DNA from 3 places in the Arthrobacter sp. BGA-UO-ETr-C19 genome. Region 2 is predicted to be linked to each of the others. Evidence: riboswitches for the same ligand, from Rfam matches in the RefSeq annotation. Region 2 holds a riboswitch; each other region holds the start of a gene.
What was found. A riboswitch is a leader RNA that binds a small molecule or an ion and turns the genes downstream of it on or off. The one in region 2 is predicted to bind S-adenosylmethionine.
Positions count from the first base shown of each region.

Region 1: another riboswitch for S-adenosylmethionine. It lies ahead of AC57BR_RS23400 (aminotransferase class V-fold PLP-dependent enzyme); the one in region 2 lies ahead of AC57BR_RS05735 (bifunctional o-acetylhomoserine/o-acetylserine sulfhydrylase).
Region 3: another riboswitch for S-adenosylmethionine. It lies ahead of AC57BR_RS16450 (DUF1737 domain-containing protein); the one in region 2 lies ahead of AC57BR_RS05735 (bifunctional o-acetylhomoserine/o-acetylserine sulfhydrylase).

Region 1 is NZ_JCAQPC010000024.1:971,287-975,254, reverse strand. It holds gene aroA (3-phosphoshikimate 1-carboxyvinyltransferase) at 1-67, shown strand, start outside; gene rsgA (ribosome small subunit-dependent GTPase A) at 51-1,166, shown strand; gene hisN (histidinol-phosphatase) at 1,233-2,045, shown strand; SAM riboswitch class IV at 2,226-2,339, shown strand; gene AC57BR_RS23400 (aminotransferase class V-fold PLP-dependent enzyme) at 2,374-3,780, shown strand; gene AC57BR_RS23395 (class I SAM-dependent methyltransferase) at 3,884-3,968, shown strand, end outside.
Region 2 is NZ_JCAQPC010000012.1:8,169-12,136, forward strand. It holds gene AC57BR_RS05735 (bifunctional o-acetylhomoserine/o-acetylserine sulfhydrylase) at 51-1,367, opposite strand; SAM riboswitch class IV at 1,411-1,527, opposite strand; gene AC57BR_RS05740 (VOC family protein) at 1,656-2,294, shown strand; gene AC57BR_RS05745 (CPBP family intramembrane glutamic endopeptidase) at 2,411-3,190, opposite strand; gene AC57BR_RS05750 (histidine phosphatase family protein) at 3,278-3,958, shown strand; gene AC57BR_RS05755 (DeoR/GlpR family DNA-binding transcription regulator) at 3,955-3,968, opposite strand, start outside.
Region 3 is NZ_JCAQPC010000023.1:55,346-59,313, reverse strand. It holds gene AC57BR_RS16455 (NtaA/DmoA family FMN-dependent monooxygenase) at 1-1,068, opposite strand, end outside; SAM riboswitch class IV at 1,279-1,393, shown strand; gene AC57BR_RS16450 (DUF1737 domain-containing protein) at 1,407-1,715, shown strand; gene AC57BR_RS16445 (rhodanese-like domain-containing protein) at 1,712-2,122, shown strand; gene AC57BR_RS16440 (O-succinylhomoserine sulfhydrylase) at 2,124-3,332, shown strand; gene AC57BR_RS16435 (YegP family protein) at 3,645-3,968, shown strand, end outside.

The DNA.
Region 1 (3,968 bases), on a different contig from region 2:
CATGCTCGGCCAGCGGATCGGCGCAGTGGCAAACACCGCAGGGACCACCGGTGGCACGCAGCACTGATTCCTGGGACGAATCCGACGTCCGGATCCGGCCGAACAAAAAAGGTTCCCGCCCCCGGACGAAGGACCGCCCCAGCCATGAGGATGCCGTCACGGGGCGGATCATCACTGTTGACCGGGGCCGTTACACGGCCGTCGTGGGCGAGGACTCCGGCCACGAGCGGACTGTCATCGCCGCCCGCGCCCGGGAACTGCGCCGCTCCCCCGTAGTGGCCGGCGACTTCGTGTCGCTCGTGGGCGACGTCTCCGGCGCACCGGACACCCTCGCCCGGCTCGTGAAAATCCAGGACCGCAAGACCCTGCTGCGCCGCAGCGCCGACGACACCGACCCGGTGGAACGCGCTGTTGTTGCCAACGCGGACCAGCTGGTGGTGGTGGTCGCTGCCGCCAACCCGGAACCCCGCACCGGCTTCATCGACCGGGCGCTCGTGGCAGCCTACGACGCCGGGATCGAGCCGCTGCTGCTGGTCACCAAGGCGGACGTCAAGGACCCCACCGAGCTGCTGGACAACTACCGCCACCTCGACTTTCCGGTCATCATCAGCCGCACGGCTGACTCGGAAGCCTCCGGCATCGACGCACGGTCCGACGACGGCCTCTCCGCCCGGCTCGACGTTGCCGCGGTGTCCGAACTCCGCGCCCATCTGGACGGCAAGGTGACCGTGATGCTGGGCCATTCCGGCGTCGGAAAATCCACCATGGTCAATGCGCTGACGGGCGCCGAACGTGCCACCGGCGGCGTCAACGCCGTGACGGGCCGCGGACGGCACACGTCGTCGTCGGCCCTCGCGCTCAGGCTCGCTGACGCCCCGGCCGGGAGCTGGATCATCGACACGCCGGGCATCCGCTCGTTCGGGCTGGCCCACGTCGACCCGGACCGCATCCTGCACTCCTTCCCCGACCTTGAGCCGGGCACCGAGGCCTGCGAACGCGGCTGCAAGCACGACGCCACCGCCGTCAACTGCGGCGTGGACGCATGGGTCGCGGCCGGTCATGCCGGTCCCACCGGGGCAGCCAGGCTCGCGTCCCTGCGCCGCCTGCTGGGCACCGACCCGCGCCTGGAGGCCCAGGAAACCAAGGAACTCGGCAGCGTCGGCTAGCCTTCCCCGGCGCAGCCCGGCCGCCGCCTCCCCGCCCCACCGGGCCTTTGAGGGTAGTTTGGAACCATGACCCAACCCGCTTCAACCTACAACGATGACCTGCGTCTGGCCCATGTGCTGGCCGATTCCGTGGACGACCAGACCATGAGCCGGTTCAAGGCGCTGGACCTCAAGATCGAGACGAAGCCAGATCTGACGCCGGTCACCGATGCGGACAAGGCCGCCGAGGAGTCCATCCGCGGCCAGCTGTCCCGCTCCCGTCCCCGCGACGCCGTGCTCGGTGAGGAGTTCGGAAGTTCCGGCCACGGTTCCCGCCGCTGGATCATCGACCCCATCGACGGCACCAAGAACTTTGTCCGCGGGGTGCCGGTTTGGGCCACGCTGATCGCCCTCGTCGACGAGGGCGAACCCGTCGTGGGCGTGGTCAGTGCCCCCGCGCTCGGCAAGCGCTGGTGGGCGGCCAGAGGCGCGGGCGCCTACTCGGGCCGTTCCCTCGCCGCTGCCACGAGGCTCAAGGTATCCAACGTGTCCAGCCTCGCCGACGCCTCGCTGTCCTACTCCAGCCTCGGCGGGTGGAAGGACCGCGGCAACCTCGATGAATTCCTCCAGCTCACCGAGGACGTGTGGCGCACCCGCGCCTTCGGCGATTTCTGGTCCTACTGCATGGTGGCAGAAGGCGCCGTTGACATCGCCTGCGAACCGGAACTGAACCTCTATGACATGGCGGCACTCGTGCCGATCGTGACGGAGGCAGGCGGCCGTTTCACGTCCCTCGAAGGAACCGACGGCCCGTTCGGTGGCAACGCGCTGGCAACCAACTCGATCCTGCACTCGGAAGTCCTCAAGCGCCTGAACCCCCAGCTGGACGATTTGCTCTAGTTCCCCCGTCCCCAGCCCCTGCGCCTTAGCGCTGAATATTACGACGGCGGGCGCCCCCTTTTGGCGGCGTCCGCCGTCGTTTATTCGACCGAAGGCCCGATATCCGGGCTGCGTAATAATCCGCTTAACATTCCGGACTGGCTTTTTCATCGCCCCTCCGGATGTCCTAGTCTCGTTACAGGTCACGAGTGCCAGCGCTAAACCCCGGTTAGCTGGCCGGCAACCCTCCATTCGCGGTGGGGTGCCCCGGGTGACGACCAGGCCGATCCGGAACGGACCCGGCAAGCGCGGATCCCCGTCACACGGGGTCCTTTCTCAGTGAGGTCCCATGACGACTGCAATCATTTCTTCCACCACCGACGCTGGCGTGCTGGACGGCCGATTTGCCGCCGCCGGCCGTCCCCTGGCCGCCGTCACCGGCGCAGAAATCCAGGCTCCGCTGATCCAGGGCGGCCACGTCCGCTACGCCAACCTCGATTACGGCGCCTCCGCGCCTGCACTGTCGGTTGTTTCTGCGTACCTCAACGAGATCCTGCCCTACTACGCGAGCGTGCACCGCGGCGCCGGCTATGCCTCGCAGATCAGCACCTCCGTGTACGAGAACTCGCGGAGCATCGTGCGGGAGTTCGTGGGCGGCCGCGCCGATGACGCCGTCATCTTCACCCGCAACACCACCGACTCCCTCAACCTGCTGGCCGGTTGCCTGCCGGTGGAGGACCACCACCACACCGGTGAAGTCCTGTACCTGGACATCGAGCACCACGCCAACCTGCTGCCGTGGCAGGGCGTACCGCACCGCAGCGTGGTGGCCTCGGAAACGCTCGAAGCCACCATCAGCAGCCTGCGCACCGAACTCGAGCACGGCGACGTCAGCCTCCTTGCCGTGACCGGCGCCTCCAACGTCACCGGCGAAATCCTTCCCATCCGGCGTCTCGCTGCGCTGGCCCATGAATACGGCGCCCGGATCGTGGTGGACGCCGCCCAGCTCGCGCCGCACCGCCGCGTCAACATCGCCGCGGACGACGTCGACTACCTCGCCTTCTCCGGCCACAAGCTCTACGCCCCCTTCGGGGCCGGCGTCCTGATCGGCCGCCCGGACTGGCTCGACGCCGGCACCCCCCACCTCGCCGGCGGCGGCGCCGTGAGCGAGGCCAGGCTCGACGGCGTCAGCTGGGCCATCGGACCCGCCCGCCACGAGGGCGGCTCACCCAACGTCCTCGGAGCTGCCACCCTGGCCCGGGCCACCCAGGTCATCGCTGCCCTTGATCCGCAGCACTGGCACGCCCACGAAGCCGCCATCCGGTCCTTCCTCGTCGAGGGGCTGCGCAGGATCGACGGCGTCACCGTCCACCAGATCTTCGCGGACAGCGACCCGGACGACGCCATTGGCGTGGTCAACTTCTCCGTGGAGGGTTACGACGCCGGCCTGGTGGCCGCCTACCTGTCGGCCGAACACGGCGTGGGCCTGCGCGACGGACGCTTCTGCGCGCACCCGCTGCTGAAGCGCCTCGGTCTGCCGTCCGGTTCCCTGCGCGCCAGCTTCGGCGTGGGGTCCCGGCTCGAGGACGCCCAGCGGCTGCTCGCCGGCATCGAAGAGCTCCGCCGCTCCGGCCTCGGCTGGGATTACGTGGTGGATGCCGGGCGCTGGGTTCCGGCGAACGACACCCGCACCTACCCCGAGTGGGCACCCAACACGCCCGGCACCGCCGGTGCCGCACCCTGCGCCCAGGATTAATTGCCGCGCTGAATTAAGACGCCGCCCCCGGCCTGCGACGCCACCGGTCCCCGTACGGTAAATTCGAAAGGTAATTTTCGACGTCGGGCTAAGGAGACTGTGCGTGGCACGGGGCGGTCCCAAACTTCATCACGGGCGGCGGCAGGAGCTTGGGCAGAGCTTCCAGGACGGCGGCGAGCACTACCACC
Region 2 (3,968 bases):
TGACTCCCGGCCCGTTACCGGGCCGGGAGTTCCACCCGGGGCACCTGAAATCAGGCGCCTTTCGCGGCACGGAATCCGGCGTCGAGGTCGGCCAGGATGTCGTCGATGTGCTCCAGGCCCACGGACAGCCGGACCAGGCCCGGGGCAACCCCGGCCACGCTCTGCTGCTCCGGACTCAGCTGGCTGTGCGTGGTCGACGCCGGGTGGATGACGAGGGAGCGAACGTCACCAATGTTCGCCACGTGGGAGTGCAGTTCCAGGGCATCCACGAAGCGCTTGCCTGCCTCGGCGCCGCCGGCCACCGTAAAGGCCACCACGGCGCCGGTGCCCTTGGGCCCGTACTTCAGGCCCCGCTCGTACCAGGGGCTGGACGGCAGCCCGGCGTAGGCTACGGACTCCACGTCATGGCGGGCTTCCAGCCATCCGGCCACCGCCACCGCATTGGCAACGTGGCGCTCCACGCGCAGGCTCAGCGTTTCCAGGCCCTGCGCAATGAGGAAGGCATTGAACGGGGACACCGCGGAACCCAGGTCGCGGAGCAGCTGGACCCGCGCCTTGAGGATGTAGGACAGATTGGCCCCCAGTGCGCCGCCTGCCCCGAGGTCGCGGGCGTAGACCAGTCCGTTGTACGTGGGGTCCGGCGTGTTGAAGCCCGGGAAGCGTTCCGGGTCCTTGCCGAAGTCGAAGTTGCCGGAATCCACGATGACACCGGCGATCGCGGCCCCGTGTCCGCCCAGGTATTTGGTGGCAGAGTGCACCACGACGTCTGCGCCCCACTCGAGCGGCCTGATGAGGTAGGGCGTGGACAGGGTGTTGTCCACGACCAGCGGCACACCGGCGTCGTGGGCTGTCCGGGCAACGCCTTCGATGTCCAGGACGTCCTGCCGCGGGTTGGACACCACCTCGGCAAAGAAGAGCTTGGTGTTGGGCTGCACGGCGTCGCGCCACTGCTCCAGGTTGTCCGGGTCTGCCACGAAGGTCACGGACACGCCGAACTTCTTCAAGGTATGTGCCAGCAGGTTGTAGGTGCCGCCGTAGAGGCTGGGGCTGGCGACCACATGGTCGCCGGCCTCGGCGATGTTGAGGATGGCGTACGTTTCGGCGGCTTGGCCGGAGCTCAGGAGCAGCGCGGCAAGCCCTCCTTCCAGGCTGGCGATCCGCTGTTCAACGGCATCCTGGGTCGGGTTGCCGATCCGGGTATAGATGGGTGCGAGCTCGGCGAGCGCGAAGCGGTCAGCTGCGCTGTCGGCGCTGGGGAAGACGAACGACGTCGTCTGGTAAATCGGCAGCGACCGGGCGCCGGTGGCGCTGTCCGGCACCTGGCCCGCGTGGATCTGGCGGGTTTCGAATGACCATGCGTTGGACATGCAGGCTCCTCTGCTCAAGGGGGCATGTGCTGGTCCCGGCACAGGCCCGCGCTTGCCGCACGGCGGGCGCCGCGCAGCCAGGTCGTCACCCGGGGCACCCCGCCGCGGTGGAGGGTTGCCGGCCTGCGAGCCGGGGCTTTCTTCGCTGGCACTCATGACCTGCGATCAGTGTAGGAATCCCTCTATTACGCGCACAGCTTTGTGACGAACTTCGTCAAAGTATGGACTTTTCGCAAGGTTAGGCGACCCTAAGCTGAGAGCCCCGTCACAAAGTGCCAAGATGAGGGCATGCGCATGGATCACGTCTCTTACGCCTGTGAACACGATGGCCTCGCGGCCACCACCGAACGTATCTCCTCCGCCCTCGGCGTCGAAGCCGTAAAGGGCGGAGTGCACCCCCGGTTTGGAACCCGGAACATGATCATTCCCCTGGCCGGCCACAAGTATCTCGAGGTTGTTGAGGTCCTGGACCACCCGGCGTCGGACAAGGCACCGTTCGGCCAGGCCGTCCGGGCCCGGTCCGCAGCGGGCGGCGGCTGGATGGGCTGGTGCGTCGAAGTTGACGACCTGGCCCCGTTCGAGGAGCGCCTTGGCCGCTCCGCCGTCAACGGCAACCGCAAGTTCCCCGACGGCCGGGAGCTGGTGTGGAAGCAGATCGGCATCCTGGGCCTGATCGCGGACCCACAGGTTCCGTACATGCTGAAGTGGGAGGGCGATCCGGGACTGCACCCGTCCAACGCCTATGACAGCAATGTGAAGATGTCCAGCCTCACGATTGCAGGCTCCGCCGAGCGCGTGACCGAGTGGCTCGGCGAGCCCGTCGAACGGCCGCTTGAGGATGTCGCAGTGAACTGGGTGGCCCCGCACGGCACTCCGGGAATCCTCTCCGTCACGTTCGAAACCGCAGCGGGCGCCGTCACCATCTGACGCACTTTCTGCCCTTTACTTCGGCCGCCATCAGCGGGTGCCAACGACGCCACCCGCCGATGGCGGCCGAATCATTTTTAACGGCTGTTCCTGGCCCAGGACCGAGCCCAGGACAACTAGCCCAGCCCGACCGCCTTGCCGAACAGGCTGAACCCGACGAACGCGACGATATCCAGCAGCGCGTGCGCGATGACCAGCGGCATCACCCGGCGGGTTTTGGTGTAGACCCAGGCGAAGACCACGCCCATGACCGCGTTTCCGATGAAGGGCCCGAACCCCTGGTACAGGTGATAGCTGCCGCGGAGCATCGAGGAGACAAAGATCGCCAGTGGCATGGACCAGCCGAACTTGGAGAACCGGTCCAGGAGATAGCCCACCACAATGACTTCCTCCACGATCGCGTGGCGCATGGCGGACAGGATCAGTACGGGCACTGTCCACCAGTAAGCGTCCAGGCCGCTGGGGATGATCGCCGTCGTAATGCCGAGGGCACGTCCGGCGGCGTACAGGCCCAGTGATGCGATGCCGATCAGGGCGGCCAGCCCGAGGCCCTGCAGCAGGTCCTTTCCGGGCCGGGCAAAGTTGAATCCCAGCTTCCGGAACGCGGAGCCGGCGTCGTGCCCGGACCCGGACTTCGCCTGGCGGTGGTCTGTCAGGAAGTAGACCACCAGCAGGACCGGCACCAGGGCGAAGATGATGTCCAGCAGCTGGTAGGTCAGGTCGAAGTACTCGCGGGTGCTTTGTGACCTGTTCAGCGTGGACGTCCCCTGCGCCAATGGTGCCCGGGTCATCTTGTCCAGCAGCTGCACTACGGAATAGACGGCGGACTGCCCCAGCGACAACCCCAGGACTATCCAGACTTCGAACCGCAGCCGACGGCGGGAGGGAACCAACATGTTCCTATCTTGCCCGTACCTGCTGGTACTTTCCTGTCAGCCTGCCGGTTCCTGTCCGGCCGCGGGCTGACCCTATGCTGGGAAACTATGAGCGCTCCCGGGAAAATCATCATGATCCGGCACGGCCAGTCGGCGGCCAACGCGGATACCTCCATTTACAACAGGGTGCCCGACTACCGGATTCCGCTGACGGAGCTCGGACTGGAGCAGGCGAAGGCCGCCGGTGAGCGCATCCGCCGGGAGCTGGACGGCCGGCAGGTGAGCGTCTACGTCTCACCATATCTGCGCGCCTATCAGACGCTCGAGGCGCTGAACCTGGGCTCCCTGACGGAGCGGGTGATCGAGGAGCCGCGGCTGCGCGAGCAGGACTGGGCCAACTTCCAGATTTCCGGCGACATCGAGGACCAGAAGGAACTCCGCAACGCCTACGGCCACTTCTTCTACCGCTTCCGGGAGGGCGAGTCGGGCTCCGATGTGTACGACCGGATCTCCTCATTCATGGAAACCCTGTACCGGCACTGGTCCAAGCCGGACTACTCCCCCAACGCCCAGCTGGTCACGCACGGGCTGACCATGCGCCTGTTCTGCATGCGCTGGTTCCACTGGTCGGTGGAGTATTTCGAGTCGCTGAACAACCCCGAAAACGCCGAAGTCCGCATGCTGGTGCGCAACGGCCAGGGCAAATACGAACTCGACACACCCTTCACACAGTGGGTGCACCGGAGGGTGGACGAAACGGTGCTGGACGCCCCGCCTGTGATCTTCTAGGCGCCGGCCA
Region 3 (3,968 bases), on a different contig from region 2:
GCGGGCCTGCAGGATCTGCCGCAGGGTGGACCCCGGCGGCGCGGCCTTGGAGAAGTGCTCCAGCGTGCCCTGGTTGCTGTTGGTGCTGAGCTCGGGGAGGGGCGCATCGAGGTCGAACTGCTTGAAGTCGATGACGGACAGATAGGAGATCGAGTTGAGCTGGCTGTCGATGTCCCGTTGCGTGAGTTCCCGGCGGGCAGCCCGCAGCTCCTCCGCCTCGGCCCTGGAACCGGTCACCGTGGGTTTGAGGACGAACAGCACCTTGACGTCGTCGGGGTTCCGGCCGGCCCCGGCGGCCTCGGCTCGGATGGAGTCCCGGTACGCCTTCATGCCGTCCGCACCGCGGGCCAAGGCAATGGCAACATCCGCGTTCGCGCCGGCGAAGGCCTTGCCCCGCGGGGATGCCCCGGCCTGCACCAGCACCGGCTCCTCCGGCAGCGGTGCCGTGTTCAGCGGTCCGCGGACCTTGAAGAACTCCCCGTCGTGGTGGATGGGCCGGACCTTGGTATGGTCCGCGAAGACGCCGGCCCGGGCGTCCTCCAGGATGGCGTCGGGTTCCCAGCTGCGCCAAAGCTTGCGCACGACGTCCACGAACTCCTCGGCCTTCTCGTAGCGGAGGTCGTGCTCGATCTGCTGGTCCAGCCCGTAGTTCTGCGCGGCAAGGTCGCTGCCGGAGGTCACCACGTTCCAGCCCAGCTGCCCGTTGGAGAAGTGCTGCAGCGTAGCCAGCAGCCGGGCCGCGGTGAACGGCGGATAGAAGGAGGCGCTGATAGTGGGCACAATGCCGAGATGCTCCGTGGCGGACAGCAGGTACGGCACCAGGGCCAGCGGATCGTGCTTGGGCGCAAAGGATGCCTGCGCCAGCGAAACCTGCGCGCTGCCGCCATACGTGTCCGGGACCGTGAGCGAATCCTCGATGATGAACAGGTCCAGCCCGGCCCGCTCGAACTCCCGGACCGCATGCTGGTAGGGGGCGGGCTTCTTCCAGTCATAGCCGATTCCGTAGCCGGGCGTCCCCCAGCCCTGAACCCCGAAGCCGTGGCCCACAAACCATCCAAAGTGCAGCATGGGAGTCACTGTATTCGCGGTCGAATCATTCACTGTGGCCTGGTTTCATCCGGCGTTACGGCGGTTCATCTCCCGTCATTATCCTCCCGGCCACAGGCTTTGTAACCGCAGCGCTTGGACTGCTGTCCCCACCCCGTTGCTTTGGATGCGTTACGGAACATGACGACGACGGCGGTGCGCACCGCCGTCGTCAGTGTTACGTTTTTCGGGAGTAATGAGTACCGGCATTAAGCCCTGACTGGCCGGTCGGCAACCCTCCTTCCACGGCGGGGTGCCTCAGGTGAATACTCGGCATATCGACCACTTCGAGCTGCAAGCGTGAGAAAAGGAGATCCGTCGTGTCAGACGCCCCCGCCGTTGCAACGCTGCCGTCCCAGCAGGATAAACCCGAGGAAAAGCTGTCCTACCGCCTGATCACGGGCCCGGACGACCGTGCGTTCTGTGAGCGCATCTCGGCTGCCTTGGCCGAGGGATACGTGCTGCACGGCAGCCCCGCCGCAACCTTCAACGGCACCAGCGTCATCGTGGCCCAGGCCCTTGTGCTGCCCGCCGCCATCGCCACCGCGGATGCCGCCGTCGCCACCGCCGTGGACCGGCTGGACTCCGATGACGACCTCAACGCAGAAGCCTACGAGGGCCACGCATGAGCTACGCCGGAGACCTCACCCCGCAGGACGCGTGGGCCAAGCTCGAGGAGGGCGCCGTCCTGGTGGATGTGCGCACCGAGGGCGAATGGGCGCACATCGGCATCCCGGACACCAAGGCCACGGAAAATGATCCTCTTTTCATCCAGTGGACCTTTCCCGGCGGCATTCCCAACCCCGACTTCGTCGAGCAGCTGAAGCAGCAGGCGCCTGAGGACACCGGGGTGGAGCTGGTGTTCCTGTGCCGCTCCGGCCAGCGCTCCATCGCCGCCGCCATCGCCGCCACACAGGCGGGTTTCACCGCCTACAACGTCCTCGAAGGCTTCGAGGGCGAGCCCGACCGCTACGGTGAGCGCACCGTTAACGGCTGGAAGAACCGCGGCCTGCCGACGAACCTGGGAAAGAACTAAGTTGACCTTTAATCACGACGCCGCCGGCTGGAGCCCCGATACCCAGGCCGTCCGCGGCGGGCTTGACCGTACCAATTTCCAAGAGACCACCGAGCCCGTCTTCCTGAACTCCGGGTTTGTTTACGAGTCAGCCGCTGCCGCCGAACGCGCCTTCACCGGCGAGGACGAACGCTTCGTCTACTCGCGCTACGGCAACCCGTCCGTGGCCACGTTCCAGGAACGTCTGCGGCTGCTGGAGGGCACGGAGGCGTGCTTTGCTACGGCGTCCGGCATGTCCGCCGTGTTCACCGCCCTGGGCGCCCTGCTCGCGGCCGGGGACCGCGTGGTCGCCAGCCGGTCCCTGTTCGGCTCCTGCTTCGTGATCCTCAACGAGATCCTGCCGCGCTGGGGCGTGGAGACCGTGTTCGTGGACGGGCCGGACCTCGAGCAGTGGCGTGCGGCCCTCTCGGTGCCCACCACGGCCGTCTTCTTCGAATCCCCGTCCAACCCCATGCAGGAGATCGTGGACATCGCCGCGGTCAGCGAACTCGCCCACGCCGCCGGCGCCAAGGTGGTGGCGGACAACGTCTTCGCCACCCCGCTGCTGCAGCGCTGCGGAGACCTCGGCGCGGACGTGGTCGTCTACTCCGGCACCAAGCACATCGACGGCCAGGGCCGGGTGATGGGCGGCGCCATCCTGGGCACCAAGGAATTCATCGACGGGCCGGTCAAGCAGCTCATGCGCCACACCGGCCCGGCACTCTCCGCGTTCAACGCCTGGGTGCTCACCAAGGGCCTGGAGACCATGGCGCTCCGCGTGAACCACTCCTCCGCCACGGCGCTCCGCCTGGCCGAATGGCTGGAGGCCCAGCCCGCCGTCAGCTGGGTGAAGTACCCGCTGCTGAAGTCCCACCCGCAGTTCGAGCTGGCGGCCAAGCAGATGAAGGCCGGCGGCACCGTCCTCACGCTGGAGCTTGCGACGACGGCAGGCCAGTCGGGCAAGGAAGCCGCCTTCGCGCTGCTGGACGCCCTGAGGATCATCGACATCTCCAACAACCTGGGCGACGCCAAGTCGCTGATCACCCATCCCGCCACCACGACGCACCGTGCCATGGGGCCGGAAGGACGCGCCGCGATCGGGCTCAGCGACGGAGTGGTGCGGCTGTCCGTGGGCCTGGAAGATGCGGATGACCTCATCGCGGACCTGGAGCAGGCGCTCAAGCAGATCTGACCCTTCCGGGCCCGGCTGTTCTTACGTCCAATGGCGGGCTGTGTACGTGCATTGCGCTGCACGTCCCTTCGTTTCGGGCGTCCTTGAGAACGGGACTGCGGCACGGTTTAGTGGGTGGACAGGCAGGGTTTACCCAGGGTTTACACGAATGGTCTTGTTAGGCTTCGTGCACACTGGTCAGACTCTAATAACACCGATGAACCGACCGAACCCCTGTCGGTTCAGCACGACACCCAGGACAGACGCAGCGATGCGTTCGGGGCCGCGGCCGCGACGACGCTGCGCGCAGCCTCCCTGACCGGAAGGAACGCCATGGCCGGAGTATTTGAAGTTTTCGTTGATGCAGAGTCCCAGTTCCGGTTCCGACTGAAGGCGCCCGATGGAACCGTGCTGGCGATCTCCGCACCGTTCAAGGACAAGCGTGCGGCCGCTGCTGCGATCGCCGACGTACGCGAATGCGCCGGGACGGGGCTTATTACGGACCTCTCCCCGGCGGCACCTCAGGCGACGGCCAACGCCGCAGAGCCAGGACGTGCTGTGCCGCACGTGCCTGCCCAGGCCCCACTTTCGGCACGGGCCGAGCACCGCAGGCAGGGATTCGGCAAGAGGCGCACGGCGTCGGATGCCAGCGGAACA